3 regions of the Oceanobacillus sp. HCA-5259 genome follow, and region 1 is predicted to be linked to each of the others. Evidence: riboswitches for the same ligand, from Rfam matches in the RefSeq annotation. Region 1 holds a riboswitch; each other region holds the start of a gene.
What was found. Region 1 has a riboswitch for thiamine pyrophosphate ahead of thiM (hydroxyethylthiazole kinase). Riboswitches for the same ligand answer to the same signal wherever they lie in the genome.

Region 1 (10,476 bases):
ATCCGAACGAAATCGAATTTAGCCAATTCGATTAATTAGAGCACTACTAATCGACTGAATGAAGGCTATTCTAGCTCGTTCGGGTGATTAGGACCCTTATAATCGACCGAACGAAGGAAAGTCTAACTCATTCGAGTAATTAAGACATCTCTAATCGACCGAACGAAATCTAACCTAATTCAAACGGACGATTAAAGATTAAAACGCCCCTATTCACTCGGCTAAATGTAGTCATCCACAGTATCATTACCATACAGTTCCCAAAGCAATTACAAAAAACGGGTCGCCAAGGAAAATTTTCACTTGGGGACCCGTTTCTATTCAACTTCCCGGCGAAGCGGCAGCTGCTGATTGATCTGCTTTCACGCAATCAATCGCGACAACGAGGGCAATCATCAGGTTTTCTTCGGATTCATCACTTATTTTAACTTGGTAACTATCGCCCCAAGTAAACCATTTTTTCTTCACTTCTCCAATAAACGCTCCGTGCTGATACACTTCAAAATCCATGCCCCACCAATCTCCTGTCACCTCTAAGCCAATCGCATCAATCGAATAGCGCGGTTTAAAAAAAGAAAATTCCTTTTTTATCGTAATGACTTCTTCACCGGCAACAGCAATGGTGAACTTCGGCATCCAGGTAAGCATTCGCTTCGTAATTCGGGCGACTTCCGCTTCTCTCTCATCCTTAATCGTATAGACTTTCGGGATTTTCATGAAGCTACCCTCTACGGTATATACATCCCGTTCATCTGCATCTTTTACCGTAAACCTGCCGCTTAAGCTAAGTATTTTTTGCTTTATATACAGTTCCTTCATAAGGTATCCTCACACTTCTTCGCCAGTTTAAAATTCTTCATACTCAGCTGGATCTTGGTTTTTCATTCTCCCGTCCGGACGACTCAATTCGCCGATCTTATTCATTTCTTCCTGTGATAATTCAAAATCAAAGATAGCAAGATTCTCCCGCTGACGAACCGGTGAAGTCGATCTTGGAATAGCAACCGATCCCAACTGATAATGCCAGCGCAGAATAACTTGAGATACGGACTTATTATGGCGTGACGCAATTGCCGTTAGAATATCGTTATCAAGCACGTTGTTTACACGTGCAAGTGGACTCCAGGATTGTGTCTGAACATCATTTTCTTCATGCCACTTCCGCTGCTCCTTCTGATTGAAGAACGGGTGCAATTCAATCTGGTTCACACTTGGCTTCACACCGGTTTCTTTTTCCAGCCGTTCAATATGTTCAGGCAGGAAATTACTCGTTCCAATTGAACGAACCAAGCCCCATCTTTTTGCATCAATTAACGCCTGCCAAGCTTCGACATACACGTCCTGCTTCGGATTCGGCCAGTGGATGAGGTATAAATCATAATAATCGAGATTCGCCCGGTACAAGGACTCTTGAATCGTCTGCACGGCCAAATCGTATTGATGGTATCTCCCTGGCAGCTTCGACGTGATGATTAAATCTTGACGCTGTACACCAGTTTTACGGACAGCTTCCCCAACTGTACCTTCGTTTTCATAGTTATAAGCGCTATCAAGCAGACGATACCCATTGTCTATCGCACTTATAATCGACCGGACCCCAGCGTTACCATTCATTTTATACGTCCCTAGTCCAATTGCCGGGATTGATAGTCCATCATTTAATGTAATTTCAGGAATCGATCTAATCATGTAAAACATCTCCTTTTCTATTGATTTCTCCATTTAAATGAGTGATTAAATTTAGTATAACACACTCACCGACCGGAATTCTGTTCCTTCCTTCTCCAACAGTCTATAATAGATCTAATGAAAGTCATCAGGGAAGAGAGGTGTTTCGGATGGTTGGTATGGGATACCGAACGATTAAAACAGCAGTCGGTGCAGGTATTGCGATGTGGTTTGCAAGTCTTGTTGACATTCAATTTGCAACCTTTGCAGCGATTCTTGTCATTATGTGTATTGAACGGACGAAAAAACGAACCATCTACACGATTAAGGATAAATTTTTCGCTTGTCTTCTTTCACTCGTTCTCGGTATGGTGGTCTTTGAATTATTAGGTTATCACCCGATTGTATTTGCGATTTTCATTCTTCTGTTTATACCGATCTTAATGAAAGCGCGGATTCAAAACGGATTTATCACAAGCATGGTTGTCCTCTCCCATATTTATATGATTGGAAATGCAAGTTTTGAAGTTTTCTTCCATGAACTATTTATCATTCTCACCGGGATTGGAATTGCATTCATTGTAAACAGTGTTATGCCGAGTATGAGAAAAGACATTGATAGGTTCAAATATGAAATTGAAGAAAAGTATGCAAAAATCCTCTATGAATTCCATGCTTTCTTAAAAGATAATCACCGGAATTGGGACGGACAAGAGATTAATGAAGCGGAAGAAATTATTAATCAAGCGAAATCGATGGCCATCCAAGATATTGAAAACAATTTATTACAAGAAAAAAGAACAGACTATCATTATTTCAGATTGCGCGAAGAACAGCTCGCCATATTGCGACAAATGCTGCCAATTATAGGCATCGTTTCCCTCTCAGAGATCCATGTGGAACAACGCGAAATGGTTGCCGACCTATTATTGAACATTAGCGAAAACGTCCGCACGAAGAACATTGATCCTGTTCTCGAAAAGTTAGAGTCTTACGAAGAAATTTTCCGTGAAAATGAACTACCAAAGACAAGAGAAGAATTCGAAGTGCGGGCCAATCTCTTTTACTTGCTTTTTGAAATTAAGAATTATTTGCTAGTGAAGAAGAAAGTGATGCGGCAACGCGAACCTTTTTCTAATCGCGCAGGTGTACGAGTGTAAAGTCTAAGTAAAAAACAAAGAACAAGATTGAATTTGGAGGAAATGAATCATGAAATTGACAGAGATCACCATCCGCCATTTACAAATGAAATTAAAATCTCCTTTTGCAACAAGTTTCGGAACGCTAGAAAATCGTGACTTTCTACTGCTAGAGGCAAAAGACGAAAGTGGAACGATTGGTTGGGGAGAATCGGTCGCCTTCCGTGCCCCCTGGTACACCGAAGAAACGATGATGACGAACTGGCATATGCTTGAGGATTTTCTTATTCCACTCCTCCTCAATAAAGAATTGCAGCACCCGGATGAAGTGCGTGACACTTTTTCCCCCATCCGGAAAAATAATATGGCAAAATCCGCGATTGAAGGTGCAGTTTGGGATATCTATGCCCAGCAAACGAACCAATCTCTTGCAGCGGCACTTGGCGGGAAGAGTGAACAGATTGAGGTTGGCATCAGTATTGGCATTCAGCCTACTACCGATGACTTGATCCAATTGGTTCATGGATATGTGAAAGAAGGCTATAAGCGTATGAAAGTGAAAATCAAGCCTGGTAAAGATGTCGAAGTAATCCGGGCGTTACGCGAACACTTCCCTGATTTGCCGATTATGGCAGATGCTAATTCAGCTTATTCATTAAAGGATCTTGATACGTTAAAACAACTTGATGAATTTAATCTCATGATGATTGAACAACCACTCGCTTCTGACGATATTATCGACCATGCCAAGCTGCAAAAAGAGCTGGAAACTCCGATTTGCTTAGATGAAAGCATCAATTCGTTGGAAGATGCACGAAAAGCGGTGGAACTCGGAAGTACGAAAGTTATAAACGTGAAGATTGGCCGTGTTGGCGGATTATCTGAAGCGAAAAAAATCCATGATTACTGTGCGGAGAAAGGTATCTCTGTCTGGTGCGGCGGGATGCTTGAATCAGGAATTGGCCGGGCCCATAATATTGCGCTAACATCGCTGCCGAATTTCACCTTGCCTGGTGACACATCCGGCTCCGACCGCTATTGGGAAAAAGATATTATCGCACCAGAAGTTATCGCGAATAACGGTTATATTACGGTTCCTAAGAAAGCTGGCATCGGATATGAAATCGACCGGGAAGCAGTTGATGCATTCACGTTCAGTAAGAAACATTATCGTTAAATTGAGAGCGAACGTTTTTCTTGTCGGTATTTAGGGAACGATTGAATATAGGTAATTTCGCTTCCCCATATAATCGACAACAATGAAAAAGGAGTGTTTCCTAAGTGACGACGTATAATAAACTTGTCCGCGACGGTATTCCGTCAATATTGGAACAAAACGGTCAAGCCTTCAATACCGAAACCCTTAACCAGGATCGTTATATTATGGAGCTAAAAAAGAAACTGAATGAAGAAGTGATGGAATATCAAGATGCAGCAAATGACGAAGATGCATTAGAGGAACTTGCTGATATCCTCGAAGTCATGCAGGCCCTTGTCGGTATCCACGACACCACGATGGAAGATGTAGAAAAACGTCGGGCCAAAAAGGCAGAGGAATGTGGCGGGTTTGAAGAGAAGATTTATTTGGTTGATGTGGAGGAGAAATAGCGATGAGGTACTTAGACTTTCCCTAAGTGCCTCATTTTAACATGCCTTTTTTCCGGACTGCTCGAGCTTCCTCGCCCGGACATTCCCCTTATATATAAATTTCCCTGTCCAAAGAAAAGCACCAGTATCGCAAGCAAACCTGTACCAGTCAGAAAAGAGATGAGTGCACCTTCAATCGTCCCAATTCTCCGACCCAGTGAGGCGTTGACGGACGATTGACTGCCTACTAAAAGCCCACCCATCATCATACTCATTTGCTTTACCAACTAAACTAAATGTCATTTCATTAATACCCAACCTCAACGACTGCATTCACAATATACATTAAATCATTTTCATCCTGTTGATCTTCAAGGAAAATACCGCTCGTTGTCGCCATACCTCCAGCAACGGTTTCTACCGTTACCGTTCCATAAGGAAGCAAACTTTTAATTTTTTCATGGTCAAGCTTTTCCTCGTCTTTTGGTACAGCGAGCTTAACGTTCACCCGCATATTGTTCAAGTCTTGACTTGGCAGCATTTTCCTTATTCCTGGCATGGAATTATAATGGATCGCATCCATAATCGCACGTTCGGCAGCTACATTTATGTCCTGGCCGTGGAGATCAATTCCCATTCCTGCTTCGATAAATAGAATTTCTTTCAATTATATTTCCCCTTTCCATTGTTTTTTTACTTCAACTGCGTGAACAACTTCTGCAAATGTTCCTTGGAGTAACTCTAATGCGTCGTGATGTAGTTTTTCATTATCCGAGACGACACAATTAGAGGGAACCGTTACGAAAAAATCTCTCATAGAAGCATCACGAGCAGTCGTGTCAATACACACATTCGTGTAAGCTCCAATAATCGTAAGATGGCTTATACCATTTGAGCGTAATAAAAGCTCAAGATTTGTATGGACAAACGCACTATACCGATGTTTTACGACAACTTTTTCTCCTGGAAGCGGAGTGAAATACTCATGAATTTCCGCTCCCCAGCTTCCAGGTTCACAGTAGGATAAATTACTTTTCTGATTGCTTCGGCCGAATCGTTCATTTGCAGAAGGGGATTCCGTCCAAGCACTATGTTCCGAGATCACATGAATCACTGGAATCTCACATTCTCGTGCTGCTTCTAGCAAATCCTTCATCTGTTTCATTTTTTCATAAAAAGCATGAATATCTTTCCCGCGTTTACCTGCGGTGCCTTCCGGATGGCAAAAATCATTTTGTAAATCGACTAGAAGTAGAGCTACGTTCCCGTTTGTTGTATTCATTCTAAATCTCTTGCAGCTTTTTATACGTATTCACCGTCTCCTGATCCAGCAGATAAAGCTGATCAAGCAAAGCAGGGATGAACGTGCCCGGCCCTTCCGCCTTTTTCATCGCAAGTTCCGCAGCTATCCCGTAAGCTGCAGTCACTTCCACACTCGCCTCATACAAGTCTTCGGCAACACTTAAATAAGGCCCAACGAGAGACGAAAGCAGGCACCCGCTTGCCGTAATATTTTGTAGCATGGTATGCCCATTATTACAAAGACTCATGCGCGTTCCGTCTGTAATGACGTCTGTTTTCCCTGTTGCAATAACAACCGTATCATATTCTTTCGCTACTGTTTGAGCAATTTTCGGATCAATCGATTCAACCGTAGAGTCAGGGCTTTTCATAATATCAAGCGCTCCGCCAAGTACAGAAATTTCCCCAGCATTCGCTCGGATAGCAGCGAATTTCACCTTTTCCAATAATTCATTAATCACTTTCGTACGGAATTTTGTTCCCCCTGCTGCGATGGGATCAAGAATGACTGGAATTCCTTTTTCATTCGCTTTAAGGCCAGCAAGCAGCATCGCCTCGGCCCGATCCTCGGTTAAAGTTCCGAGATTCAATACGACAGCATCCGCATGACTCGCATTCTCCTCCGCCTCTTTTGGTGTATTCGACATGGCTGGAGACGCACCAATCGCAATCAAACCATTTGCCGCAAAATTTGTCGCAACCTCATTCGTGATGTTATAGATAAACGGACTTTTTTCTCGAATTTTAGCAATATAGTTCATGTAAACTTCCTCCTTTTTAGTAAATTGAAATAGATTAAGGGCGAGGTAGTTTTTAAAAAAGAAAAACCACCCCGGGAATTGGAGTGGTTATTAATACAATTTAAGTATGTATACCAACTCCACTTTCCTACGCTAGTATGAACTAGATCAGGTTCAAAGGGATTAAGAAAAAGTCTTATCTCAGCCGACTGGCACCCCTAGTGGAAAAATATCTATTCTTTATGACTAGTCTATCTTATTTTTAATATAAAAGAAAGGGTTTGCGTGCGTGCACCCAAACCCTTTCTTTTATATTAAAAACCACCATATGGCACGAATCCGGGACCGTACTGCCAAAATCCCGGGCCGGGTCCGAAGCCAGGACCGTAACCAAATCCGGCCCCTGGACCGAACCCAGGACCGTATCCCGGTCCAAAGCCAAAACCTGGTCCTCCAGCGATTAAACTGCCACCTAAAAATCCTAGTCCTGCTCCTATTAATCCAGCTGCAAGCGGATCAATACCGCCACCTGGCCCAAACGGACCCGGCGGACGAGCCCGGTGCATTTCTGGATATGGTAATGGCGAATGATGCATCGGTACATGATTTACAAATCCATGCATGTATATGCTCCTTTTCAAGAAAAATTTTATCCTGTTCTTTCCCTTCCCTACAGCCTATGGCAGAGTACAGGAAACCGCACTAGACAAATCCCTATTTTTGACATGAAATTTGGGTCGGAAAACGAGATGAATCCTTTTTCTCAGGTGACTATGCATTCAGAATATCGAAAATACAAATTCCGTGAGCAACATGACAGTATTCCGGACATATAGAAGGTTATCAATCCCTATTGACCAGCTCATTTCGCCTAAGAGGAGCTATCAACGTCAGGATGTTAAGATTCCTAAATACCCCACTTCCCGCTTAAGACTTGCTCGGAAAAATGGTGTAAGACCACGAATAAATGAAATCAATAATAAAAACAATCCCCCAAACCATTGAAATGTTATACATCATTTCATTTGCATAAGGTGATGCCAAGTAATTGTCATCACCAATCCACGAAAGATCAGTCAGGTAATTCATCGCCTGATTGAGATCCTTTATTCCATAGCTCCAGAAAACAATCTGGACGGCTGCGAATATAAGTAAATGGAAAATGGAGCTGTATCGATTGATTTTGGCAATATATTTCGGGTCTTTTTGTCTCCTGATGATTTCTTTATCCCTTTCAGTAAGTAAGTCGATACCGCGCAAATTACCAATCTTCAAGCGCATCCAACGGTCCAACTTCCGGAAATCATTGATGCCAAAAGTGCACGCATACAAAATAAAAATCAAAATAACAATTTGAAACATCGAAATCTCGCCTGTTTCCCGGTAAATAAGGAGAGCAAGCACTCCCTCAACGATAAATAAGCCGAGAAAAGACAGCAGAAAGATAAGACTTAAATTCCGTTTGTTGAAAAAATAGCGGATGACCCCGAATAGAATTAATGAGATAAAGGACAGTATCTCTGCAGCGATAAAAATTTCCCATTGATGTTGGATTAGAAAGGTCATTTGGTGGCTCTCCCCTTTTGGAATTGGTTTAGGTTAATATGAAAAACACTCACTTGTAGTTTTACGGCGGAAGTGAGTGTTTGGTTTCAATGATTGCGCCTATAAATTCTCTTAAAACCATCGGATATGACTAAGTTGTATTTTTAACCTGTCTAGCTTTCTCTTGAATTTCCCCCGTTTATCGGTGATTAGTTGGATTTCAGATTTCAAAGCAATCTTTTCTGCCACGGTTTCGATTGTCAAGTTCTCTGTATTAATCCGTTCCTGGAAAATATCATGCGATAGTCCTGCGATACATCGATTGAAACATGAGGGAAACCCAATATATGAAGGTTGGGATATACAGTCCGTAATAAATCCATGATTCTGTTCAACTAACATTCAGTGGGAGAGGTAAGGATATCCCCACTGAATGAGTTTCACTTTATGGCACGGGTTGCAATATCGGCGGTCCACCTAAAGACGAATCTTTAAGTCTTTTATAAGCAACATAAAAGGAGATCATTGCACCGATAACAAAGAACATGGCTGAAACAAAGGAAAGTTCTTCTAAAGATATTATCTCATTTGAAGAGTTTGTTGATTTTGATTCTTGTGGTGATGACATAATGAGTACACCTCCAAATATCTTTTCCTTCTTTAATGTATTCAAGCGGAGAAAATATTTTACTCTTTTTAAAGGAAGACAGCCTTCAGATAATAACCTACCCGCCGATTGCCTTCCAGCCATGCGAAAAGTATTAATTATAAACTCGTATAAAGATAGGAATAATCATGTTAAAATACTGTTATAGAAAGGTTTTAAAAAAGAGCATTTCTAAGAAAGGAGTTAAAAGGTTATGGATATCCATCTATTCGTCCTAATTTTCACCATCATTTTCATGCTCCACAACCTAGAAGAAATCATGACAATTGAAAAATGGTTCAACAAAACGTATCCAAGAATTCGCAAAAGAATCCCTGCTTTTGTAGAAGAAGAACTCAGGAAATTTGAGACAATGAATGCAGCCAGATTTTCTTTCGTTGTATTTTTACTTTCTATCCCAGTAGCTATTCTGATTGTAATTACAACAATAACTGAGCACTATCTTCTATTTCTCGGGTTAAATCTGTTATTTGCTTTAAATATTTTTACCTATCCCGTACAATCCTTATACTTACGCAGCTATACTCCAGGTCTTTGGACTTCTGTATCACTGATCATTCCTTATTATATTATTCTTTCTTATCATATATCTAATACTGGTTTATTAACATTCAACAATTTATTAGGTGCAGTCGTAATTCTAATCTTGTTTATTCCTATTTTTCTCCTCAGTCATAAAGCAGCAGAAAAATGGAACTAACTCCTCGAGACAAAATTCAACAGTAGCAAATCTTGTCCTTTACTTAGCATCCGACGAATCCAGTTATTCCACTTGTTCTGAGTTTATCGTGGATGGTGGAATTACCGCAATATAATAAAATTTTCACACCAAAAAAACGACAGAGATTATCTAAAAATATTCCCTGTCGCTTTTTATTAGACGAAATGTGCTCTTACTCAATCCCCTCTGCTATTTGCAGAAACAATTCTTTCGGCATTTCAGATTCTTCGCCAATTAATTCAAGAAACACATCTTCATGTTCCCAAGTGAGACACATGAAACCATCATCATCAACCGCCAGATTACCTTCATTACCATTAATAGTGATTGTCTCCGTCTCTTCCCCTTCAAACATTCCATCATAATCCTCTTGTGAAGGATAGATGCTAAATACGAAGCCGTTCCAATCTTCATCCTCATAAATGAGATAGACCATCTCTGACTCATCATCCGAGGAATAATAGGATTCCGTCATTTCATAGCCCTCCGGTACGAATGTAACATCGGGAATCGTATAATCTACATTTTCCTTAATTTCCTCAAGTGACATTTCTTCCTCGAGAAATGCAAAATCTTCTTCCCATTCCTCTTCCGTTACAGCATTTTCTTTTACTTCTTCTGGAATTTCAATTGGCTCAACTTCATTCACATTCGACACCGTAGCTTCCGCTGTAACTTGAATAGATTCACCGTCCATTTCAAATTCCGCCTGAACAGTTTGTGATTGGATCAACATTGACTCTTTATCAACCTTCATTTCGGTCTCAAAACTGTTAATCGTAATGTCGGAAAGGTCTTCTTCCAAGTCAATATCCATCGTCAAATCTCCCATTGATGTATCGAAATATGGTTCGATTAATTCCTCAAATTCTTCTCCCTCACCGGTTAACGCAAGGATATACTGATCCTCTTCCTCCGTCATTTCAAATTGATCAGCAAACGCCTCTAGTTTTTCAAGTTCACCTTCATTTAATTGGTCAAAGCTCTCTAGTCCCATTTCTTCTTCATCCGTAATGAACCATTCACCGAACATGTTCATATACACTTCTTCACCAACGATATATGTCTCCACATCCATAGAAATTCCAGTCATCCCCATCGTCATGT
Region 2 (10,476 bases), on a different contig from region 1:
GGTGCCGGTTCTGCAGTTCCCGTTACGGGGTTCGGTAATGCAGTTATTTCTGCAGCGATGGAGCACCGTACAGAAGGTTTTATTATCGGGGTAGGGACAAATATGTTTAAACTTGCTGGTCCCGTCATTGTATACGGTGTATTTGCCGCATTTATTATTGCATTAATCAAAACGATTTTCCTGCAATTGGGGGGCTTATAATATGTTACTTGGAAAGCAGACATGGGAATTTAAAAATCGACCGGTCATTCTCGCTACCGGTATAACGGGAGGACCATTTGAAGCAGATGGCCCTCTCCGCAGTGATTTCGACCATTTATTTGATGATGGCTGGCTTGAAGAGAAGTCTTTTGAGAAAGCACAGCAGCGTTTAATGGAAGAAGCAGTTAAAATTGCCTTAAAGAAAAGCCCAATCGAAAAAGAGCAGGTAAATTTCTTTATAAGTGGAGATTTAATCAATCAAATTACTCCTACAACATTTAGTGCCAAGGCATTGGCGATGCCTTACCTCGGCTTATTCAGCGCTTGTGCTACCTCTACAGAAGGGCTCGCATTATCCGCTGCTTTACTTGATGGCGGATTTGCCGACTTTATTGTAAGTGGCTCATCTAGTCACCATGCCGCAGCGGAAAAACAGTTCCGCTATCCGAATGATTATGGCAGTCAAAAACCCCCGACTTCGCAATGGACAGTTACCGGAGCGGGTTGTGCCGTTCTCAGTAAGCAAGGGAATGGTCCAACTGTGACCTCTGCAACAATTGGGAAAGTCGTTGACATGGGAATAACGGATCCTTTCAATATGGGAGGGGCAATGGCCCCTGCTGCAGTGGAAACGATTCAAACGCATTTTAAGGAAAGAAACGTAGATGAAACTTATTACGACCTGATTATAACTGGAGATCTCGGTAAAATTGGAAGAAATACTTCTTTTGATTTATTAAAGCAACAAGGCATTCAACTAGAAGATAAGCAATACGTGGACTGTGGTATGACGATTTACGGTCCCGATCAACCTGTTCAAGCAGGTGCAAGCGGCACAGCCTGTTCAGCAATTGTCATGTACGGGCATTTTCTGAAACGGATGATGCAAGGAGAGTTTAAACGGATGTTACTCGTAGCTACCGGCTCTTTGCACTCCCCATTAAGCGTTCAGCAAAAGGATTCGATTCCCGCTATTGCACATGCAGTCTCAATTGAAATGGAGTGACTTGTTCATGATATTTTTCTGGGCATTTGTTATTGGTGGTCTTATTTGTGTTATTGGACAAATTATGTTTGATGTATTCAAGCTCAGTCCTGCTCACACATTAACAACTCTCGTAGTTTTAGGTGCTATTCTTGACGGACTCGGTTTATATGAACCGTTAATTGATTTCGCTGGGGCAGGTGCGACTGTACCGATTACAAGTTTTGGGAACTCTTTAGTCCATGGAGCCATGGCTGAAGCTGAGAAACACGGGCTGATTGGCGTTGTTACAGGGATGTTTGAAGTGACGAGTGCCGGTATTTCAGCAGCAATTATTTTTGGAGTTCTCGGTGCCATTCTCTTTAAGCCGAAAGCCTAGTGTTTTGTAACAGACAGATCTTTCACTTATGTTATCAAAAGAACATTAACAACCATATTCGCACCGCTAGCGCTTGCTGCCTTTTACTCCTTTTTTCAAGCGGATTAGAAAGCAAATGTAACATTCTTTCGGATTGTAGATGGAGGCATATTCCTAGCCAAAATTGACGGCGAAAAAGGGGATGTCCACTTAATTTCGTTACAGACCGTGGTTTTCAGTTCCGATAAAAATAATAGGACCGGGAAATTTACCGGTCCTATTTCTATTCGATTAATAAAGCAATTTTACCAAACTGGCTGTTCACTTCCAGATGATTGAACGCTTCTTGGGCATCATCCAGTTCAAAGGTTTTATCCATAATCGGTCTTATTTCATGCTTTTCCATATGGGCTAATACCTGTTGCAACTCTTCACGACTTCCCATCGTGGAGCCGAACAATTGATACTGACCATAGAAAAAGGCACGTAAGTTAAGGTCGATTTCATCCCCAGCTGTAGCTCCGTAAATAACAATTTTTCCGCCTTGCTTCAATACGTCCAACGAACGATTAAACGTTGCTGCACCTACACTGTCAATCACAAGATCAATCTGCTCGTTCTCCAATTCCTTTTCCCAATCACTTTCCGTTGAAATGGCAAGATCCGCTCCGATCTCCTGGGCCTGCTTCAACTTTTCATCACTTCTTGAAGAAACAATCACGCGTGCACCGATGCTTTTTGCAAATTGGATGATATACGTGTTCACCCCACTACTTGCTCCAGGAATAAATACGGTCTCTCCTGCTTTAATATTCCCCTTAGTCACTAATGCACGGTAACCTGTCAATGCAGCAAGAGCGAGCACACCGGCTTCTTCCCATGTTAAGTAATCTGGCTTCATTTCTACTTGTTCTTCATTGATCACAATTTTTTCGGCAAAAGTTCCGTGATCAGGCATTCCGAGGATGTCAAATCCTTTTGGTGGTGCATCACTATTTTCGTGCCAGTTAAGTGATGGATTGATGATGACTTCATCCCCCACTTTAAAACGAGTAACATCTGCTCCAACTGATTCGACGATCCCCGCTCCATCCGAACCGAGGATTAAAGCTTCTTTATCGTTACCTCTCCGGTTCGGTATATAGAGATCTCTCCTGTTCAGACCCGCTGTTTTTAGCTTAACAACAATTTCATTATTTCCCGGCTTTGGTTCGGGCATACTTTTTAGTTTTAATTCTCCATATTCCACAACAAATGCCTTCATTTCCACTTCCCCTTTCGTATGCACTTTTATATCTATTCAGATAATTATCTTCTATTATCAGCGACTTTGGGCGAATTATCAACCAGAACGAATTGATTCTTTTTTATAATGTTGTGCTGAAAATTCTTCTCTGAAGATTCGCAGCCTAAACCTTGAGACTCCTGCGCCGGAGAGATCTACGTATTCACTTTGAAACAGTTAAACTAAAAAAATCTCTCCTTAATTTGGGAGAGATCATTATTTTTACAGTTGCAATGTGAGCGGATAGATTGCGGTTTAGCTTGATGCTAGGTTGAGCAATGCGCGCGGTTGTTTGTGGAATAGGAAAAATACAATCACTGCTGACAATACAAATGACGGGAACATGTACGATGAATTATAGATAATCGAATACACCCAAACTGATTGTCCCTCAATCGCTGCTGAACCGAAAAATACTGCCCCAGCAACGGTATGTGCAAGGAAACGCAACACAGAACCAAGCAGTACACCCGCCGTTATATACGTTAGGTACACTTTTGTCCGCCCGTCCCGTACCGCTTCTTGAACTTGTCTTGCGAACAGACCGGCAAAACCGATCACCGTAAAGGCAAGTGTATAATCAATGAACCCCTGAAGTGGCGTCAGAATATATGCGTTCCCCGTTGCAATCTGTAACATCCCCCAGAGGAAACCGGATACTAATCCACCTTTTAATCCCCAACGGAACGCTACTATAAACACCGGAATCATTGCAAAGGAGACCGAACCACCTTGCGCCCAGATTTTAAACGATATTGGCAAGATATCTAAAAGCAACGCCAAAGCAGTGAAGATTGATACTTCAATTAAAAATAGTAGTTTATTAGACTTCATTCGTTATAACTCCCCTTTTTATAAGCTTTTTATAAGCTATTTTGAACAACTTTTTTAAATACAAAAAAAGCAATGCCAAGGGAAGGTTCCTGATGGGGAATCCGCTCACATTGCTTTTTATCCATCAAAAAACCATCATCCCTACGCTAGTACTAACTAACAGGTTCAAAGGGTCTGAGCAATCCTCGTTGCCCACTCTCAGCTATTAGCTCCCCCTGTTGGCTTTTTCTATGCTTTTTTCGTTAACCCTATTATAGCTAATGTACACTTATAAAACAAATTTACAGTTTAAGAAACGCTTCGACGTCCTTGATGCAAAGCTCGATTGCAGCTTCCCAGAAGTCCGGTTTTGTAAGATCGACTTGTAAATGTTTCATCGCAAGCTCTTCTACCGACATCCGTCCCGTATCTTCCAGTAATGCAATATAGTCGTCTTCAAAGCTCTCTCCCAGCTCTTTTGCGCGGGCATAAATACCAAGACTGAACAAATAACCAAATGTATAAGGGAAATTATAGAATGGTGTCCCTGTTATATGGAAATGAAGTTTCGACGCCCAGAAATAAGGATCATATTCATCGAGTGCATCTTGATAAGCCTCTTTCTGTGCTTCCACCATCAATTCATTCAATCTTGCCGGTGAGACAAAACCTTTTTCTCTTTCTTTATAAAAATTTAATTCAAAGATAAACCGGGCATGAATATTCATAAAGAAAGCAACACTTCGATTAACTTTATCTTCAAGTAAAGCTTTCTTTTCTTCTGCTGTTTCTGCCTGTTCAACTGCTGCATCAGCGACAATCATTTCCGCAAAAGTTGAGGCCGTTTCCGCGACGTTCATTGCATAACGTTGATTAAGACCATGAACGTCATTCATCACATGCTGATGATAAGCATGACCAAGTTCATGGGCTAACGTGGCAACATTCGATGCTGTTCCGGAATACGTCATAAAAATTCTTGTTTCCTTACTATCAGGAAAACTTGTACAGAAACCGCCAGGACGTTTGCCAGGCCGATCTTCCGCTTCAATCCAACGTTTTTCAAAAGCTTGCTCAGCAAAATCCGCCATCTTTGGGCTAAAAGAACGGAATTGATCCATAATAAATTTGGCGCCTTCTGTATAGCTCAATTTTTTAACATGGTCGGTAATCGGTGCATCGACATCATAGAAGCTTAATTTATCTATATTCAATAGTTCTGCTTTTTTATTTATATAAGCGACAAAAGGTTGTTTATTATTAGCTATCGCTGTCCACATCGCATCTAACGTTTCTTGCTTCATCCGATTGATACTCAGCGGTTCTTTTAATACATTTTCCCATTTGCGGTGCTTATACATTTGTAGTCTAAAACCTGATAAATGATTCAATGTTTGTGCAAATAAGGATGCTTGTTTATTCCATGCATCGTTTAACTTATCAAATACTTTCTTTCTAGTTGCTCGGTCGCTTGAAGTTAACAGATTGGAGGCCTGACCAATTGAATAGGACTCTATCTTTTCTTCCCCTTCAATTTCCACTGTCATATTCCCTACGATTGTATTATACATTTGATTCCATGCATGATAACCATCGACAGCAAGATCATTAATCAGCACTTCCTGTTCCACAGCAAGTAAGTCCCGTGCTTTATTACGATATTCTGATAATACATACCCTATTTCTTGTAACGCTTCGTGCTGAATGGTTGCTTGCCATTCCTCGTCCGGGATTTCCGCAAGTTTCTGCATGAAAGTTGTCAGCACGCCATTAAACGAAGCTGAAAGTGTGCCATATTCAGCAACTAGTGTTTTAGCCCCTTCATCCGTTACATCTTGCGCACTTAAACAACTGACGAACGCTCCAGCCTCACGAAGTTTGAACATTGTCTTCTCCAATTCCTTTATAAACTGGCTAAGCATCGTGGAAAATGAATCTACCCCCACTTCCAATGTGGTGAATTGGCCTTCTAATTGTTTAATCTCCGTTCGAATCTGACCAAGATAATCTCTGAATTGCTGTGACGCACTTCCTCCTGGAAATAGTGAATCCAAATCCCAAGTTGGATTATATTCTTTCATTTCTCTTCCTCCTTCTTCTCCCCATATTATTGTATCGAAATATCTGAAGGATTGCATTATTAAGATCCATTTACACGGAAAACAAGTTTGAGATAGTCTATTTAGTGGTATTTGAATAATGGTTTCGTTTTGTTAATTTATCCTTAAATAAATATTTTTTAATTAAGATATATTGACATTACCGATTTATTAATTTATACTAGGTAACAGAAAGTAAGTATTGAGGAATACTTAATAATATTTGGAGGGATTTTAAATGACTAGAGAAAAATGGACGGTAGACTTGGCGCACAGTGAAGTAGGTTTTTCGGTTAAACACATGATGATTTCTCGAGCGAAAGGAACATTCGACAAATTTGATGCAGTGATCGAAGCAGATGTGGAAGACCTTACCGATTCGAAAATCGAAGTAACGATTGATGCTGCAAGTATAAACACACGTAACGAAGACCGTGATAACCATCTTCGTTCTGCAGACTTCTTTGACGTAGAGAATCATCCGACACTTACATTTGTTTCAACAGATGTAAAACGCAAAGGAAATAATGAATATGATGTAATTGGCGATTTAACAATTAACGGAAATACAAATCAAGTTACATTAGACGTTACATTTGAAGGTCAAAGTAAAGACCCGATGAGCGGTTCTACAGTTGCCGGCTTCAGCGGTGAAACGAAAATCAGCCGTAAAGAATTCGGACTTACTTGGAATGCTACACTTGAAACAGGCGGCGTACTCGTATCCGACGAAGTAAAAATCCACTTCGAACTAGAACTTCATAAAGCTGAGTAACTGATGCACATAAAGCAGTATCCCCATGAACCCGGGATACTGCTTTTATTTTGATTGGAAATAATCTACTGTTTCAGAAGAGAATACTTCAACTGTTAAGCTGCCATTTGCTGCATAGGCGGTAAGCACGATTGGTTCATTGTATAAATTTTTAAATGTAAAATCTGGTCCCCACCAACTTACGGTTGCATCTCTTCCCGGGGGTACGTAAGGAACGGAGCGGCTATGAGTGTACCTTTCAATCATTTGGATACCACGTAAATCAACTGCATTAAAAATTGTTGATGATAATTGACAAATACCCCCGCCGATATCTTCTGAGAACTCACCTTTTACAATAACCGGCGCTCGTTGATACCCTTTCTCTTCTGTTCGTTCACCAACAATATCATTAAATGAAAACACTTCACCAGGAAAAATAACCGTTCCATGTACAGCTTCTGCAGAAAGGTTAATATTTTTTGTCCGTTCTTTGTTTGCGGAATTATAGTAAGTCGTGTAAGAGCCAAGACGTTTTTGAGTTATTTCCCGCAGCATTTCCTGACTCACCCTTGGTTGAACTGCTTTAGTCGGGATTTCAACCACCTGATCCTCTCCAGTATAAAATGCCTTTAAAAAAGAGGTTGTAAAAGCAATTCGATCCAACGCTTTTCCAGGCTGCCCCTCGATAATTTCAAAGCCGTTGCCAAGTGTTGCGTTAGTAGGGGGCTCTTTAACTTGTTCTGCCAATTGATCCATTAATTCATCCAGCCTTTCCCAATTTACAAATCCATGTGCCCAATCAGATAGGGAATAAGATTGGAGTTCGTCTCTCTGAAGCATAATTTCATCATCTTCTGCAGAAACAACCGCTATAGACAAGAGAAACCATAACAGGGTGAGCACAAAATATAAAGTATTACGGCGCAACTTTATCACCTCTGTTATAATATGGCTCAACTGAAGATATAACATACGAATGAATAAAAAAGCCACCCAGTTTAAAAACCGGGTGACTTTTTAAATTGGTTTTATTAGCGGAAATCCCTTGAATCTTCTAGGATATCACTTACTGCTCGGTAGCCTACAATTGCAGCTACAGCGAGCAACAAAATGCTGCAAAATCTTTTCATCGTTCATCTACTCCTCTTTACCTTTTATAGTGGATTAATAGTAGAATTCCAAATTAGAAAGGACGATATTTTCCTTTTTTCAGCAATGCTTTCGGTCCGCCGACTACCAAGAGTGTACGGTCGTCAACTACCTTCTTCATCGCAGCTGCTGGCTTTCCTTGCAATTTCACGCCATTAAAGATGTTTCCAATACCATCGGAAATTCCTAGTGATGCTACTGTACCTTTGTCATCGAAAACAAAGTCTGTTAACGGTAGGCCATATAATGCGTTCTTGATGTTCTCTGCTACATGAGCACCTTCTTGTGTTGCTAATTGACCAGTTGGTGGATATGGTTTTCCTGTTTCTTTATCCATAGTCCATGAGCAGTCACCAATAATAAATACATTTTCAGATCCTGGTAAGCGCAGATCAGCGTCAACGTTAACTTTTCCACGGAATACTTCAAATCCAGATTTTTCAAGTACTGGGCTTCCCATTACTCCTCCAGTCCAGACACTTGTACCAGCTTTAATTAATTCATTATCTTCACCAACAATGAATCCTTCTTCTGTACATTCCGAAATAGCTGCACCGATTCTAAATTCAACACCACGGTCTTCTAACGATTTCTTCGCATATGCTACAAGATCCTCTTCAAATACCGGCAATATAGATGGTGCCGCTTCTACGTTAATGATCCGTGCTTTGTTACGCGGGATATCATATTTCTTACAAAGTTCAGGAATCTTCTCGGCTAATTCACCAACAAATTCGATACCTGTAAATCCACCGCCACCAACAAGCACAGTTAGATCACTATCATCTGTTGATTCACCACTGCTGTATTGTGCGAATTTATATTCGATATGTTCGCGGATGACGCGCGCACTGTCGATATCTTGAATGAAGAATGCATTTTCCTCCATTCCTTTAATACCGAATGTATTTGTTACAAAACCTAATGCGAAAACGAGGTAATCGTATTCTACTTCACTGTTTTCGAGTACGACACGCTGGTCTTCCGTTTTAACTTCCACTACGGTGTCATAGATCAGACGAACACGCTTTGGATTAACCACGTCAGAAATCATATAGCGAGCCTGGTTATGGTTAATTGTACCTGCTGCAACTTCATGGAGCCAAGTTGCCTCATAGTGATAGTTATGCCTGTTAATGAGTACAATTTCTGCTTCTTCAGGTGACAGTTTTTGGGCTAATTTTCTCGTTGCAGTAAGCCCTGCATAACCTGCCCCCAAGACAACAATTTTGGGTTTGTTCATTATAAACACCATCCCTTTTTGTATTTTTTCTGTGTTTAGTAAAAGCGTTTTTCTTCTCATTTCATAGCATGATTATGTACAAAAGAACGCTTGTACCAGTTAGCTTATAACCTACTTTACAATGATAGCAAACTTTGCTTAATTAAGCTATTAATGAAATCGTTTTTATTAAATTTAGAAAGCTTATTCTTTTAGCTGCAGTTGAAAAGGGATTTGCTCAAACAAATCCCTTCTTCCATATCTTATTAATGCAATCTTCCACCGTCTGGATCATCATCAATCGGCTCTTCCGGTTCTGGTTCCGGATCAGGATCTGGTTCGGGATTTGGCTTCGGATCCGGTTTCGGATCTGGCTTTGGTTCTGGATCAGGTTCCGGCTTTGATGGTTTTGGATCCGGATCCGGTTTCGGAGTCGGGTCCGGTTTCGGAGTCGACGGTGCCGGCCGCTTATGCGTATCTGGGTTATGATCATTACGATTATTATAATTGCTTGAGTTATCTGGGGTATTATTATTTCCAGTATTTGAATTATTGTTATTTGGAACGGTCCAGTTCCAGTTCGTCGGTTCTTCCGTTTCCGGTAATTCATTTTCCACCGATTCTTCTTCCGGAACTTCCGGTTCTTCCAGCGGCTCTTCCTCTACCTCTTCAATTGTGTCACTTGAAGCAAGGATGAACTTTGCCTTATCCTTTAAAACTAAAGAACTAAGCGTTTCCTTTTTCACCGTATCTACCGGTGTCTCAAGTGGTTCATCATCTTCTTTTTCTACGATTTCAATGTCTTCCCGTTCCTCGGTTTCTTCTGCTTCTTCTTGTTCAAACTCTTCATTATCTGTTTTCCCGAGTTCGCCACGGTTCGCATTCGCTTGGTAAATACCTAGGCCAACAACGCCAACAAAAACAAGAAACGTAATAATATTAATAATTAACAGCTTCCTAGGTTTCACGATTTATCCCTCCTTGCTACATCTTTCCAATTGCCCCTATTGTAAGCTTTTAGTAGGAGGTTTTTCAATGGTTTTTGATAAATTATTCCTTTATCTCTCATTTACCTAAGAAATTCGTCATTTTTCATGTGTTTGTTTCTTATTAAAATCCATTTCCCAGCTATAATACGCTGTTCCTTCTTTCTTATGATAAGAAAGGTAAGCATTGAATTTCTTCCCTTTTTTACTAGTCAATCCTTTTACGTAAGCTCGGTTATTTTTCAAAATCTGTTTCACCATTGTTTTTGTCGGTTTCTTCCGCATCGTGGCGAGGAACTTATCATTTTTCCAAATGGCGAACTTACAGCCGGTTTTCCAGTTTTTACAGCTAAAGGCCATGTAAGTATCAACGACGTCCCCGCCACAAGCTGGACATTTACCTAATACTTCGTTTGTCGCCTTCTTTTTCGCTGCTTTATGGATGATCGTTTCCTCGTCTTGCTTAATAGTTTCGACCGCTTTTGTTGTAAACTGAAAAATTAGGCTGAGGAAGTCTTTTCGCGTTTCTTCCCCTTTTTGAATATCTGCGAGACGTTTTTCAAGTCGGCCGGTAAATTCTAGATCAAATAAACTTTTCACCGGGAAAGTCTCTACAAGCTT
Region 3 (10,476 bases), on a different contig from region 1:
TGTCCCCAATAAGAGAAGTAATAATTCATCTACCCCTGCACCTATAAGCAATCCGAGCAAGAATGCACCTGTCAGATTGACGAGAAGTGTACCCATTGGTACGGCTTTTTCCGGATCGTTCATCTTCCCCGAAATCGAATAACGCATAATCGCGCCAAAAAACCCACCGACACCAACGATTAATAAATACATCCAGTTCATTTCTCTCCAACTCCCCTACTAACCCGAAAACCAACTTCACACATACCAAGCCCTCCAACCAAACTCACAAAAACATAGACGCACCCAAGTAACATCGACTGATTTTGGAACAACTCAACCGTTTCCACACTGACAGCGGAGAATGTAGTGAACGAGCCGACAAAACCCGTTGTTATCGCTGTTTTCAGCTTTTCATCCAGATGAATCCTTTTAAACAGTCCGTAAGTCAGCCACGCAAGTAAAAAGCTCCCTATCAAATTAACCAATAACGTCGCATAGGGAAAAACATGTTCTGTCATAATTAGAATTCCTATACTATACCGCAGCATCGCACCGAGTGCTCCGACAAGTCCAATATAGATATAAATCATTCATCCAACATCCTTTTTATCACGTATTAACAGTCTGTAATATACCCATCTCTAAACATGAGGGAAAACCAAAATGTTAAGGCGGGCGATATACAGTCCGTAAATCCCTGATTCTGTTCAACTAACATTCAGTGGAGGAGAAGGACCCCCCCCCCCGCTGAATGAAGTTTCACTTTATTAAGATATTAACGCAAGCAACTGTCGCATTTGTAAAAGTCAAAGCAGTTCAGCCATCCTATCAAGCATACATAATGCGCAAAATGGGAGAATAAAACGAGAGATAATTACTACAATTGCTAGCTTGCTTAAATTGTTTCAGGTTGCGAAAATTAAGTTATAATAAATAGTAATATATGCTTGCATCTCTCATCGAATCAGAGTAAAATTTCTATGTTTAGTACAGAATATCATATCACCTAGGAGAAAAAGCTATGAAAAAGAAAGATTGGACATTGACGCTTCTGCTTACAAATATATTCTTTGTATTTTTAGGAATTGGACTTGTTATACCGGTTCTGCCAACTATTATGAATGAACTCGGCATCAGTGGTACTGTTGTCGGTTATTTAACGGCTGCATTCGCTTTAGCTCAATTGATTTTCTCGCCCTTGGCTGGAAAAGCAGTTGATAAATATGGGCGTAAACGCATGATTGTCATTGGTCTTTTTATCTTCAGTTTTTCCGAGTTTTTATTTGGTCTTGGTAAAACAATTGAAGTATTGTTCGCCTCACGAATTCTCGGAGGAATAAGTGCCGCATTCATCATGCCTGCTGTTACCGCATTTATCGCAGATATTACGACGCTGAAAACGCGGCCTAAAGCACTCGGCTATATGTCAGCGATGATTAGTACCGGATTTATTATCGGACCGGGAATTGGTGGCTTCTTAGCAGGGATTGGTACGCGTGTACCATTCTTCTCTGCTGCGGCGTGTGGTTTAATTGTTGCTTTCGTTTCGATTTTATCCTTAAAAGAGCCGAAGTCGAAAACAGACGATATGGCTGATATGACCGAAGAACTCGGCAAAAGTGGCTTGAGGAAAGTGTTTATGCCGATGTTTTTCATCGCTTTTATTGTTATTTTAATATCAACATTCGGTCTTGCCGCGTTTGATTCTTTCTTCAGCCTTTATACTGATCATAAGCACGGATTCACTCCTTCTGACATTGCGATTGCCATTACAGGTGGTGCGATTATCGGAGCGATTTTCCAGGTTGTATTGTTCGATTGGTTAACAAAGTTGATCGGAGAAATCAATATTATTCGCTGGTCGCTCGCCATTTCTGCTATGCTGGTCTTTGCCATGACACTCGCTAATTCTTATTGGCAAGTAATGGCGGTAACCTTCACGGTATTTATTGGGTTTGACCTGATTCGTCCAGCTGTTACCAACTATTTATCAAAAATCGCCGGGAATGAGCAAGGTTTTGTTGGCGGCATGAACTCATTCTTCACGTCCCTTGCTAATGTATTTGGTCCAGTAGTTGGTGGGGTTTTATTTGATATAGATATCAATTATCCGTTTGTTTTCAGCTCGATCGTTATTGTCGTCTGTCTCCTTATCACTATATTTTGGAAGAAACCGGATATTAAAATTGATTAAATACTTTACAAAATACCGAAACATGTATACAATCTGGAATTAGAATAACTGCATATCAAAACATAAGCACTAGGGGAGCTGCGTCATGTGGCTGAGAGGATTAATCCGACCCTTACTACCCGATCTAGATAATACTAGCGTGGGGAAGTGCAGTTTACGAATATTATGTTGTTAAAATTAATGTGTAAACTGCATTCCCCTTAGGAATGCAGTTTTTTTATTATCAATAGGAGGAGATTGGAATGCGTAACAATTGTGGAACTAGTCGAATTGTAGGTTGTCAATTTAGTCTGCACCCGATGAGTGATAATTTTGTTGATATTATTCTATCAACATTAAGTGAGGTTGATACCTCCAAGGTTTGGAAGGAAACAGATGATGTCAGTACGTGTATCCGCGGAAAAATGATCCATGTTTTCGATGTTGCAAAAGCAATCTTCCTACATGCAGCGAATACTGGGGAGCATGTTGCTATGAATGGTACGTTCTCCATCGGCTGTCCTGGTGACACGGAAGCTGACGCGTATATGGATGAAACAGACATACCATTGAACGAAGAAAAAACGAAATCGATCCTCCAAATCGCCGGTTGTAAATTTTCCCTTTATCCAATGGGGCATGAAGATTACATGGATAAAATCTATGAACAAATCAATCTATCAAAGCATCGTAATGTCACGGTTACTTCTACACATTATGCAACAAGATTAGACGGAGACGTTCATGATATCTTCAATGCATTACATGAATCCTTTGAACTCGTCCAAGAAAAAGTCTCTCATGTCACCATGACATTTAGCCTTTCCGCCAACAGTCCTACAAAATAAACCTAGGGAGAAGTGAAATGACAAAGCATTGGAAATTAAAAGAAATTGTTCTCATGTCGATATTAGGTGTCGTCTTCGGGATCATTTACTTAGCATTCTTTCTTGTTGGTCAAGGTATTCGTAATATTCTTGCTCCATTTGGTCTCGCACCGTTTGGGTATGAAATTATTTTTGGCATTTGGTTCATTGTTTCCATCGTTGCAGCTTATATCATTCGGAAGCCGGGGGTTGCCTTTACAGCTGAACTTATCGCAGGAGTTACCGAAGTATTATTGGGAACTGCCGCGGGACCCGGACTTATTCTAGCAGCTGCAATTCAAGGCTTAGGAGCAGAGTTTGCCTTCGCAATAACAAAATGGAAGGATTATCGTTTACGCATTTTAATTCTTTCCGGTGTCTTTGCAGCCGTTTTCAGTTTCACTTGGAATTTATTTTCATCCGGAAATATCGCGTTAGCCCCTGCATTACTTATAGCGATGTTAGCTGTTCGCATCATCAGTGGTGCCCTTCTCGCGGGTGTCCTAGGGAAATGGTTGAGTGACAAATTAGCAAAAACTGGGGTCCTTCGCGGCTATGCCTTAGGAAAGGAGATACAGAAAAAACGTGAAAAAGACGCAGCCTAATCCATTACTTTATGTGGACAATTTCTCATTCGGCTATGAAAATTCGGATAAACCATTACTCAATGAACTGCACTTTTCCTTAAGAGATCATGAGACGACCCTCCTTATTGGAGCAAGCGGTTCAGGGAAAAGCAGTCTAGCTCTATGCCTAAATGGGTTATATCCCGATACAGTAGAAGGCATTTCTTCCGGCGACATCTTTCACCGGGGGAAAAATATACAAGACTATCAAAAAGGAGAGCTCAATCAGAAGATCGGGATTGTCTTTCAAGATCCGGAAAGTCAATTTTGCATGATTACCGTAGAGGATGAACTTGCTTTTACATTGGAAAACAGAAAAATTGCCCCTTCCGAAATGCCTGAGCGCATTTCGGAGGTGTTGTCTGCCGTTGGAATGAATGGTTTTCAAAATCGAAAAATCTACGAGTTATCTGGAGGACAAAAGCAGAAACTTGCTCTAGCAGCTGTTCTTTTATTGGAACCGGAACTATTGATCTTAGATGAACCTACAGCAAATTTAGACCCGGTTTCTCGAATAGAATTTATCCAATTAATTAAACAAATTCAAGAAAAACAAAAGCTAGCTGTGTTTATCATTGAACATCAAATCGAGGACTGGCTGGATATTACCGATCGTATGCTTGTTTTAGGAAAACAGGGTACAATCATCGCAGACGGCAATGCAGCATCCATCTTTGCAAATCATCATTCTTTATTAAAAAAAGAAGGAATATTTTTACCAAAGCAGTTTTCTAACGCTGCCGATCCTTACCCGATTCCTGTGAAATCCCCTCCCTCTATCAAGAGAGATGTCCTAATAACGATAGAGCAGATGAGCTTCCATCATAAGAAACAACCCATTTTACAAGAAATAAACTTAAAAATTCATCGGGGAGAATTCGTCGCCATTGTTGGGGAGAATGGAGCTGGAAAATCTACCTTACTGCAATTAATGACTGGGTTATTAACCCCTCAAAAAGGAACTATAAACTTTTACGATAAACCGGTGGAGCAATGGGAGGAAAAAGAGCTGCGAAAAAGAATGGGATATGTCTTTCAAAACCCGGAGCATCAATTCATCACGGACACCGTATACGATGAATTAACATTTGGAATGAAATTGAATGGATGGTCAACAGCTGAATTAAATACCGCTGCAACCACACTTTTAAAGCAGTTCCATTTAGAAAAAAATAAATACAGTAATCCTTTTTCCTTAAGTGGTGGAGAAAAGCGCCGCTTAAGTGTAGCAACGATGCTGGATGAAACACCAGATATTTTATTTTTTGATGAACCGACATTTGGTCAAGATGCAGAGACTACGAGAGAACTGATGTACATGATTGATAGCTTGAGACAAAATGGAACGGCAATCGTCTTCGTCACGCATGATATGGATATCGTGGATACAGTTGATCGGACGATTGTATTATATCAGCAGCATATTCATTACAATGGCGAGCCGGAAAGTCTTTGGAGGCAAGCTGATCTATTGGAAAAAGCGCGATTACGTCCGCCTTACCGGACTCGAGTACTTCATAAAGAAGGTGAAAGCCTTGATCTCGTTCATTAATCCAACAATCAAAGCACTTGCCATCTTCATTCCTGGCATTTTGCTCAGTTTTACGTTTGATGTGTTTACTCCACTCGTTTATTTTTTATTTATCCTTATTGTGACATTCACGATGAGCGATATCCCCTTCATTAAATGGCTCAAGATTTTTAGCCCATTTCTGCTTGTGGCGCTCAGCTTTGCCTGGATGACCATTCTGTATACAAATCAAACCTTTTCCTATGGCGAAGTTTTATTTACCCTTTTCGGAAGCGAAATTACAAGGGGAAGTATTATAACAGGGATTAGTCTCGCCTTACGATCTCTTTGTTTTGTATGCTTGTCGATCCTATTTGCTTTAACGACAAACTCGACCAAATTCATGCTAAGTTTAATGCAGCAATGCAAGGTTTCCCCTAAAATCACATACGGTATTCTGGCTGGCTATCGCTTCTTACCTATGTTTCGGGACGAACTGCAGATTTTAAGGCAAGCTCACCGGATTCGTGGCTTTGGCAGAACGAAAGGGATAAAAGGTAAATGGCAGCAATTCAGGAGATATTCTATTCCACTGCTGGCAAATGGAATCCGAAAAGCTGAACGAGTTGCCATCGCGATGGAATCAAAAGGTTTTACAGGTGATACAGACCGCACCTACTATCATGAAATGAACGTCTCTCCTAAAGACTGGATGTTTTTCTTTCTTATAGTAGGCGCATTTTTTATCATCCTTGCTTTTTCGTATTACCTTGGGTACTTAAATATATTTGGCAAGCAGTTCTAGTTCTAAGAAGCTCTATAAATACCATCACTTGATTATTTCTACTTGACTAATCATATTAGTTATATTAAATTACTTTATAACAAATTCTCAGGTTTGACACTAAGAATCGCAAAAAACGTTGTGATTTCAATGTTTTTGCGGTTTTTTTGCTGGCTAAAACAGCGTACTATTTTCCTTTTTCGTTTCTTTTAAATTTTATTTCATTTTGGATCACTATTTGAAGTAAAGAACTTAAAGAAACATTATAAAGATTCATCCCAATCCCAATAACACATTTTTTTCTACTTCCCTTTCAATTTAAGAAGATTTTCCCGGATTTTTGAATGAGGGTATTATGTTCAAATAAGACCGGAGATGTTTTTTTGTACGTCCATCGGAAAAGTATTATTTATCCCTTTCTCTTACCACCCTACTTGCATTATCAAAATGAATACTTTTCATCCCTTCAAAAAAAGTATATTTCTCACGTAAAACGTCAATCAGACTTTCATTATCAAGAGGAAGTTCTTCTAAATAATACTTCGAGAAATGAAGCCTACTTACGATTTCCTCTTCGCTTTGCGTAGTAGTCCCATGGCCTGGAACAAGGATCCGAATCGAATGATGATGTAAAATCTGTTCAGCAGTCCGGATCGTCTGTACGTAGTCTTTATAATTACTGAAAATGAATGGAAACTCTACATCGGATAAATAATCACCTGCAAGAAATATTCCATAAGGCTCAATCACTGTAAACAAACTATCCTTTGTGTGCCCAGGCGCAAGATAAAATGTTAAAGTCACTTTCCCCAACCTTAATGTTTGCACGTCTCGGGTTACAACAATATCCGCCGATGGATAGATTGATTTATAATTTCGCTTCAAATAATACATTTGATCAAATGCTTCAATTTCTCGCAATACTGCTTTTTTATTCGGATTTTGCTGAAACACCTTTGTAGCGATGACTTTTGCCTCCGGGAAGGCCCCTGCTCCAATAATATGGTCAAAATCACTATGTGTATAAATAATATATAATTGCCGGTCACCAATCATTTCATCAATACAAGCCCTAATTGTTTCTATTTCTTTAGGAAGCCATGTTGGATCCGTCATTATAACTGCATCCTCTGCTTGAATAATCGCCGAGGTTGTCATATATAGAGCACTTTGGAAAACAGTTATATGTTGATTTTGGAATTGAATCATAAGAATGCCCCCTGATTTTATCACGCATTAACGGTCTGTAATACCCCTACTGAATGAAGTTTCACTTTATGAAAATAGCCCAAATGATAAAACTCTCATTTGGGCACGTCCATTATTTTTTAAACTTTCCATTAAAAATAAAATTCTCTAATGGCATGCGTTGGTTCGGTTGTTCACGCTCTTGTAATACTTCAGGCAGTTTTTCTTTTTCATCCTGATAGCCAATCGCGACGAGCGCTTCTATATTATACTCGTCTGGAATCTCGAGTACGGCCCGTGCTTTATCGAAATCAAATCCCGTCATCGGATGGGTAATCAGTCCTTTCCTATTCGCCTGCAGAGCTAAGAATGCCCAAGCTGCTCCTGTATCAAACGAATGCGAACGGATCACATTCCCATCCTGTTCCTTCTTGGAAATGATCAACGCTAATACAGGTGCACGTGTACACCAAGCTAAATTCCCCTCATAAAGGAATGAATGGAACACTTCCCGCTCTTCCGCTGTCTTCGCAAGGATGAATCTCCATGGCTGAAAATTAAAAGCAGAAGGAGCCCAGTGGGCCGCTTCGAACAAAGCTAATAATGTATTCTCTGGCACCTCTTTTTCCGAAAATGAACGCGGCGACCAGCGCTCAAGAAACATCTCGTCAATATCATATTCAGATGTTCTATACTTCCTCGTTTCTGTCATAACCATTATGCATTTCCTCCTTCATGCTTCTCATTATACAAAAGAAACTGTACTTCTTGTATAAATCAACCTAATGAATAGACTACTACTGAATAAAATGACTTTGGTTGCTTTCTACATGCATAACATTCTTTGAACGCTCACGACTGAAGTTACGAGTATTCTAGGTTTAGTTTATTCATAAGAAGCGAAATCTAACTTTATAAAGTGAAACTTCATTCAGTGGGGATCCTTACCCCCTCCACTGAGTGTTAGCTGAACAGAATCTGGGATTTACGGACTGTATATCCCCCACCTTCACAAGTTAGGCTTCCCTCATGTTTAGAGGTCGGGGGATTACAAACCGTTAATGCGTGATAACAAGGATTTTCTGAATTAAAAGCAGAATGATTTGGAGGATTCTAGAGATAATGGGAGAAATGAGCCAATAAACGGGTTTATACTTTAGGACGCATAAACTCTACATTCTAAATCAACGTAAACAAGAACATACCATGTTTGAGTTAATGTTTTTAAATGCGTATAGTTAATAGGTAGATTATTTTTATGGATAAAAAAATACAGATGTGCATCGTTAGCTTTGTATATCAACAAAAATTACACAAAGAGGTGAAGGTATGCCGATTATTGAAGTTAAGAATCTAACCAAAGTGTTTGGAAGAAATACGAGACAAGCACTAAAACTTCTAGACGAAGGCCGCACGAAGGAAGAAATCTTAAAAGAAACTGGTGCAACGGTCGGAGTCAATCGCGCAAATTTCTCTGTAGAAGAAGGAGAAATATTTGTTATTATGGGGCTTTCAGGTAGTGGTAAATCCACATTGGTACGATTAATCAACCGCCTGATTGAACCGACACAAGGAAATATTTATATTGATGAGGAAGACCTTTCTAAAATGGATAAAAACCAACTAAGGGAAGTTCGCCGTGAAAAACTAAGTATGGTCTTCCAAAAATTCGGTTTATTCCCGCATCGAACTGTATTGGATAATGCCGCGTTCGGCTTAGAAATCCAAAAAGTTGATAAAGCGGAAAGGGAAAATCGAGCTACAAAAGCACTTGAAATGGTTGGACTTGGTGGATACTTGAACCAGAAACCAGGCCAGCTTTCCGGTGGGATGCAGCAGCGTGTTGGTCTTGCGCGAGCCCTCACAAATGACCCCAAGGTCCTTCTAATGGACGAAGCTTTCTCAGCACTTGATCCACTAATTCGAAAAGAAATGCAAGATGAACTCATCCAATTACAGTCGAAAATGAAGAAAACCATTCTATTTATTACACATGACTTGGATGAGGCATTGCGTCTAGGTGACCGGATTGCTTTAATGAGAGACGGGAACATTGTCCAAATCGGTACACCGGAAGAAATTTTAGTAAATCCCGCAAATGATTATGTGGAGAAATTCGTTGAAGATGTTGATAAATCCAAAGTGTTAACAGCCCACCATATCATGAAGCGTCCAGAAACCATTCAAATTGAACGACATGGTCCACGGGTCGCACTGGAAAGAATGCGTGAGGAAGGTATTTCTAGCATTCTCGTAACTGATAGAAACCGTAAATTAAAAGGTTATGTAACAGCAGACGACGCTTCAAAAGCAAGAAATGAAGATGTTAGGGATTTAAATGAAATTATTCGTACAGATATACCGAAAGTAGATAAAGAAACACCTTTACAGGATATCTTCTCTATCATCTATGACTCCCAGACCCCGGTAGCCGTTGTCGAGGATGGGAAGCTATTAGGTATTATTGTGCGAGGTGCTGTAATTGCAGCACTTGCTGGAGAAGGAGAGGTGACAAATGGTGCTTAATATTTCTAGTATCGTACCAAGAATTCCTGTTTCAGAAGGGGTTACTGATGCTGTTCGTTGGATAACAGATACATTTTCCTTTTTATTCAACCCAATTAAGCAGCACTTCGGTAATCTTATGGAATTCATTTCAGAAACTGTATTGATGAATATCCCGCCATTCATTTTCATCCTACTTATTGCAGTTATTGCATTTTTCATAACAGGGAAAAAGCTCGGCCTTGCTGCATTCTCAATCGTTGGACTTTGGTTTGTTTATAACCAAGGGTATTGGGATCAGATGATGAACACGATCACGCTCGTCATTGTAGCGAGTTTACTTTCCATCATCATCGGTGTACCGGTTGGAATCCTGATGTCTAAAAGTAAGATTGCCGAAACTATCATCACACCGATACTTGACTTCATGCAGACGATGCCGGCATTCGTTTACTTGATTCCTGCCGTTGCTTTCTTTGGTATTGGAATGGTACCGGGTGTAATTGCTTCATTAATCTTTGCAACACCACCAACCGTTCGTTTTACCAACTTAGGTATCCGTCAGGTGTCTGCTGAACTAGTGGAAGCAGCCGATGCGTTCGGAAGTACCGGTTCACAAAAACTATTCAAAGTAGAACTTCCAATGGCTCGCCCAACCATCATGGCTGGCATTAACCAAACAGTAATGTTATCATTATCTATGGTAGTTATCGCTTCGATGATTGGAGCACCAGGTCTTGGTAGAGAAGTACTATCTGCCTTACAACGTTCTCAAGTAGGTCCAGGATTTGTATCTGGTGTAGGAATCGTTATTCTTGCAATTGTTATTGACCGTATGACGC

Region 2: it holds a riboswitch for thiamine pyrophosphate, as region 1 does, so the genes downstream of both, thiT (energy-coupled thiamine transporter ThiT) here and thiM (hydroxyethylthiazole kinase) in region 1, are expected to answer to the same signal.
Region 3: it holds a riboswitch for thiamine pyrophosphate, as region 1 does, so the genes downstream of both, WKU33_RS03045 (YkoF family thiamine/hydroxymethylpyrimidine-binding protein) here and thiM (hydroxyethylthiazole kinase) in region 1, are expected to answer to the same signal.

Annotation. Positions count from the first base shown of each region.
Region 1 covers NZ_JBBKBV010000001.1:83,442-93,917, reverse strand. The annotation lists gene WKU33_RS00450 (LURP-one-related/scramblase family protein) at 322-819, opposite strand; gene WKU33_RS00445 (aldo/keto reductase) at 847-1,689, opposite strand; gene WKU33_RS00440 (aromatic acid exporter family protein) at 1,839-2,828, shown strand; gene menC (o-succinylbenzoate synthase) at 2,878-3,984, shown strand; gene WKU33_RS00430 (nucleoside triphosphate pyrophosphohydrolase) at 4,089-4,415, shown strand; gene WKU33_RS00425 (DMT family transporter) at 4,427-4,669, opposite strand; gene WKU33_RS00420 (Lin0512 family protein) at 4,702-5,061, opposite strand; gene WKU33_RS00415 (cysteine hydrolase family protein) at 5,062-5,676, opposite strand; gene thiM (hydroxyethylthiazole kinase) at 5,678-6,457, opposite strand; TPP riboswitch at 6,565-6,666, opposite strand; gene WKU33_RS00405 (hypothetical protein) at 6,751-7,059, opposite strand; gene WKU33_RS00400 (hypothetical protein) at 7,364-8,002, opposite strand; gene WKU33_RS00395 (hypothetical protein) at 8,427-8,732, opposite strand; gene WKU33_RS00390 (HXXEE domain-containing protein) at 8,842-9,348, shown strand; partial or broken gene WKU33_RS00385 (SDR family oxidoreductase) at 9,371-9,463, shown strand; gene WKU33_RS00380 (DUF4367 domain-containing protein) at 9,542-10,476, opposite strand, start outside.
Region 2 covers NZ_JBBKBV010000004.1:42,817-53,292, reverse strand. The annotation lists gene spoVAC (stage V sporulation protein AC) at 1-201, shown strand, start outside; gene spoVAD (stage V sporulation protein AD) at 203-1,207, shown strand; gene spoVAE (stage V sporulation protein AE) at 1,215-1,565, shown strand; gene WKU33_RS03685 (zinc-binding dehydrogenase) at 1,828-2,808, opposite strand; gene thiT (energy-coupled thiamine transporter ThiT) at 3,085-3,663, opposite strand; TPP riboswitch at 3,785-3,889, opposite strand; gene WKU33_RS03675 (M3 family oligoendopeptidase) at 3,945-5,723, opposite strand; gene WKU33_RS03670 (YceI family protein) at 5,980-6,516, shown strand; gene WKU33_RS03665 (VanW family protein) at 6,562-7,401, opposite strand; gene WKU33_RS03660 (NAD(P)/FAD-dependent oxidoreductase) at 7,682-8,890, opposite strand; gene WKU33_RS03655 (hypothetical protein) at 9,136-9,837, opposite strand; gene WKU33_RS03650 (type IA DNA topoisomerase) at 9,955-10,476, opposite strand, start outside.
Region 3 covers NZ_JBBKBV010000003.1:118,480-128,955, forward strand. The annotation lists gene WKU33_RS03030 (CrcB family protein) at 1-192, opposite strand, end outside; gene crcB (fluoride efflux transporter CrcB) at 198-572, opposite strand; gene norA (multidrug efflux MFS transporter NorA) at 1,004-2,176, shown strand; TPP riboswitch at 2,238-2,339, shown strand; gene WKU33_RS03045 (YkoF family thiamine/hydroxymethylpyrimidine-binding protein) at 2,419-3,003, shown strand; gene WKU33_RS03050 (ECF transporter S component) at 3,021-3,626, shown strand; gene WKU33_RS03055 (ABC transporter ATP-binding protein) at 3,607-5,199, shown strand; gene WKU33_RS03060 (energy-coupling factor transporter transmembrane component T family protein) at 5,174-5,962, shown strand; gene WKU33_RS03065 (MBL fold metallo-hydrolase) at 6,347-7,150, opposite strand; gene WKU33_RS03070 (nitroreductase family protein) at 7,263-7,841, opposite strand; gene WKU33_RS03075 (quaternary amine ABC transporter ATP-binding protein) at 8,459-9,655, shown strand; gene WKU33_RS03080 (ABC transporter permease) at 9,645-10,476, shown strand, end outside.